2 regions of the Desulfocurvus thunnarius genome follow, and region 1 is predicted to be linked to the other one. Evidence: predicted binding sites of a transcription regulator. Region 1 holds the regulator's gene; the other holds the start of a gene.
What was found. The regulator sigma-54, encoded in region 1, starts transcription at its own class of promoters, with help from an activator protein. The targets are predictions, from matches to a motif close to CTGGCACGGNNNNTGCTT.
Positions count from the first base shown of each region.

Region 2: a site for sigma-54 is predicted at 1,128-1,145, ahead of ACZ5KV_RS01435 (YeiH family protein). Genes of this name have one in related genera too.

Region 1 covers NZ_AP042411.1:3,450,064-3,452,239, forward strand. The annotation lists gene lptB (LPS export ABC transporter ATP-binding protein) at 1-188, shown strand, start outside; gene rpoN (RNA polymerase factor sigma-54) at 389-1,849, shown strand; gene hpf (ribosome hibernation-promoting factor, HPF/YfiA family) at 1,957-2,176, shown strand, end outside.
Region 2 covers NZ_AP042411.1:315,873-318,048, forward strand. The annotation lists gene ACZ5KV_RS01425 (substrate-binding periplasmic protein) at 1-503, opposite strand, end outside; gene ACZ5KV_RS01430 (carboxymuconolactone decarboxylase family protein) at 557-898, opposite strand; gene ACZ5KV_RS01435 (YeiH family protein) at 1,282-2,176, shown strand, end outside.

The sequences.
Region 1 (2,176 bases):
TGCGCGGGCTCAAGGAGCGCGGCATCGGCGTGCTCATTTCCGACCACAACGTCCGCGAGACCCTGCGCATCTGCGACCGGGCCTATCTGGTCTACGAGGGCCGGGTCATCCTTTCGGGCACGCCGCTGGAGATTTGCGAGAATCCCCAGGCGCGCCAAGTCTACCTCGGCGAGGCTTTCAGTCTCTAATCTGGCGCGCTTCTTGCGCTTCCTCGCGCATACAAAATCCTTGCCATTTGAGTTGCAAGGCCTGGGGCTCTGTGGCATGGTCTGCCCGAGCCGCGCAGAACGGGCCCTGCCGGGCGAGGACTTTTGCCGCGCGGGCCGGGCCGCGACGGGCGGACCCCTGATCGACACGGCACCGCAGCACCTGAACACGACGGGCAACGATGGGACTTGAACTCAGACAGCAAATGAAGCTTTCGCAGCAACTGGTGATGACCCCCCAGTTGCAGCAGGCCATCAAGCTGCTCCAGCTCTCCCGTTTCGAGCTGCTGGACGTGGTCCAGCAGGAGTTGCTCGAAAACCCCCTGCTCGAGGAGAAGGGCGAAGAGGCCTTCGAGGATACTTCCGGCCGCGACGGCAAGGACGCCTTCGAGACCGCCGCCGAGCCCGAGCGCGAGCGCCCCGCCCAGGGCGACGAGGCCGTGGAGCGCGACCTGGCCCGCAACGCGGACTGGGAGAACTACCTGGGCGAATTCTCCAGTTCCTCGCGCCAGGCTTTGATGCGCGAGAGCGAAACGCCCGAGGAGGGCATGGCCTACGACGCGCGCCTGTCGGTCAAGCCCTCCCTGGAAAGCCATCTGGAATGGCAGATCTGCCTTTCGGATTTCAGCCCCGCCGAAGTGGCCATCAGCGAGGTCGTCATCGGCAACCTGGACTCCCACGGCTATCTCCAGGCCTCCTGCGAGGAGGTCGCCGCCATGGCCGGGGCCGCCACGGCCCAGGTGGAGGACGTGATCCGGCGCATCCAGCGCCTGGACCCCGTGGGCGTGGCCGCGCGCGACCCGCGCGAATGCCTGCTGGTGCAGATCGAGGTCTTCGGGTACGACGACCCCATTTTGAAGGAGCTGGTCAGCGAGCATCTGGAGGACCTGGAGAAGGGCCGCTTCAAGCCCGTGGCCCGCAAGTTCCGCCTGACCCTGGAACAGCTCAAGGAATACCTGGACCTGCTCCAGACCCTGGACCCCATGCCCGGCGCCAGCTACGGCGGCGGGGAGCCGCAGTACGTCAGCCCCGACGTGTACGTTTACGAGTACGACGGCGATTTCGTCATCGTGCTCAACGAGGAGGGCCTGCCGCGCCTGCAACTGAACTCCTTCTACATGGACGGCCTGTTGGCCAAGAATTCCAAGGACAAGGAGTACGTCCAGGAGAAGATGCGCTCGGCGGTCTGGCTGATGAAGAGCCTGTTCCAGCGCCAGCGCACGCTCTACAAGGTGGTCGAGAGCATCGTGCGCTTCCAGAACGGCTTTTTCCGCCAGGGGGTCACAGCGCTCAAGCCGTTGATTCTCAAGGATATCGCCGACGACATCGAGATGCATGAATCGACCATCAGCCGCATCACCACCAACAAGTACGTGGCCACGCCCCACGGCGTGTTCGAGTTGAAGTTTTTCTTCAACAGCGCCCTGGAGATGGACGACGGCTCCCAGGTGGGCTCGGAGTCCGTCAAGGCGCTCATCAAGCAGCTCATCGGCGGCGAGGATGCCCGCCATCCGCTGTCCGACGAGAAGATCGCCGACCACCTGAAGGACACCCTGAAGGTCAACATTGCCCGGCGCACGGTGGCCAAGTACCGCACGGCCCTGGGCATCCGCTCTTCCTCCAAGCGCAAGCAGGTTTTTTGATCGCGCGCCGGGTAGCCCTTTATTTCGATCCGGTTTCCTTCTACACTGGAATCGGCGAAAACCCGCCAGACCAGTGTCGTCGTGTCACCCAAGACAGGAGGAGATCCATGCAGATCAATTTCAACTTCAAGAACTTCGAGCCCTCCGATCATCTCAAGAAGTACGCCACCGCGCGGTTCGAGAAGTTGATCAAGTACGCCGGCACCGACAACGCCGACCTGCAAATCAACCTGTCCGTGGAGAAGTTCCGCCAGAAGGCGGACGTCGTGCTCACCTGGGACGACAACAACCTCTCGGCTTTCGAGGAGTCCGAGGACATGTACAGCA
Region 2 (2,176 bases), 480 kb from region 1:
GCCTCGCCGAAGGAAAACTCGCGCACCAAGCCCACCCGCAGCCCGGCCAGGGAGGCCACCTCCCCGGTCCAGCGGTTCGCCGCGGCGCTCCCGGCCAGGGCGATGAACACGTTGCGCACGGAGTGCAGCACGTTGCCGTCCAGGAAAAGCAGATATTTCTCGCGTTCCGGAGTCCGGGTGACGAAGGTCACGGCGTCCACCCTGCCGGTGCGGGCCAGATGCAACGCCCGGGCCCAGGGCACGCTGCGAAACTCCACTTCCAGCCCCAGCCGGGCCGCCGCTCCGTGCACCAGGTCCGCATGCAGCCCGAGAACCTGGCCGTTTTGTTCATATTCCAGCGGCGGAGACTGGAAATCCGCCCGGGCCACCACCAGCCTCCCGGCGGACTGTGCCAACGCCGGGAGGCACCACGCGGCCAGCGCCAGCACGGCGCAGGCCAGGGCGCCCAGCGGGCGCGCCCAACGCGAAATCACGCACAGCGGAACGTACGGGGAATCCTTCATGATGCCGAATATGCATCATGCCGACAGCGAGGTCAAACACCCGGCCGCCGACCTCATCCGTCGAAGGTCGCGTCCATGACCTCCAGGGCGAAGCGCGCCGACACCGTGGCCGGGCCGCCGCCCATCTCGATGCCCACCTCCACGGCCTCCAGAACCTCCTGGCGCGTGGCTCCCGCCTCGGCGGCCTGCCCGATGTGCCACTGCATGCACGACTCGCAGTCGATGACCACCGAAATGCCCACGGCGACCAGCTCCTTGACCTTGCGCGGCAGGGCGCCGTCGGCGTAGGCCGCGCGTTCCATCTCCAGAAAGGCCGCGTAGACCTTGGACCCCGTGCCCACCAGCCGGGTGTGGGCCAGCTTGCGCCGCCTGTTCATCTCTTCCAGCTTGCCCATGGTCGTTCCTCCTCGCCGTCGTGGCGGTTTCGCCAGAGCTAGCACCGACCCGGGGGCCGGTCCAATGCAAAAAGCCCGCACCTGCGCGCGGGCCCCGGCGTCTCCCGCCACCCGGCCGCGCACCGTAGTGCAAACCCAAGGCAGCACCTGCGGGCCGCAAGTTTGCACCACGCCCCCGGGTGAAATTTAATTTTTCCTTTATTATCAAATGGATATTATCTCGTACTTTCTGGCACAAACATTGCCTAGGAAGCACCGGAGTCTACCCGTTCAGCAAACGGCGCCGCCCCCGAAGCCCGAGGGGGTCCGCCTCGGAGGCGCTGCCGCTTGCGGAACATGGCCACAACCCCCAACACCTTTTCAGACCGAGGAGGATTCCGCACATGGCCGAAAACACGTCCCAGAACCAGAACGTGGTCGTCGACAACGCCGCGTCCAAGCTGTCCGACCTGTGGACCAAGGAAGACTACTGGGCCATCTGGCTCGGCGCCCTGCTGCTCATCGTCGGCTGCATGATCTTCCTGCCCCGCCCGCCCGCGGGCATGCAGGAGGTCTTCGACAAGTCCAACGCCATCATGCAGACCGAGGCCGAGCGCGCGCCGTTCAAGACCGTGGCCTGGTATCAGGCCCAGGACGCCAAGGAGAAGTTCAAGGCCAGCGGCGAGTCCTACGCCAAGGCCATCTCCAAGTGGCTGGCCAAGCCCAAGGGCTGGACGACCAACCCCATGGATTCGCTGATCCTCTCCCAGGCCCAGGCCGACGCGATGAACGCCAAGGCCATGCCCAAGTACGAGGAGGCCAAGCAGAAGACCGCCGCCGCCCTGGACGAGGCCCTGGCCGCCGAAACCGCCGCCATGGGCGCCGCCTTCCAGGACGCCAGCCTGAACGAAGCCGCCAAGGAGAAGGTCGACTCCTGGCGCAAGGCCCGGGGCGCCGAGAACAAGGCCAAGGGCAAGACCCAGAACAAGCCCTACAACCTCATCCCCGGCCTCATCGGCCTGATGGTCGGTCTGGCCCTGTTCTTCTCCATCGGCATCAAGTTCATGGGCAAGGACACCACGGGCTTCCTCAAGGGCTTCGCCGCCGTTTTCGCCCTGGCCACGCTGGCCTACCTGCTGGCCGGCCAGGCGACCATGAAGCACTACGGCGTGGGCGACGCGGTGTGGGCCATCTTCATCGGCATGCTCGTCGCCAACACCATCGGCACGCCCAAGTGGGTCAAGCCCGCCCTCGAGGTCGAGTTCTACATCAAGACCGGCCTCGTGCTGCTGGGCGCCG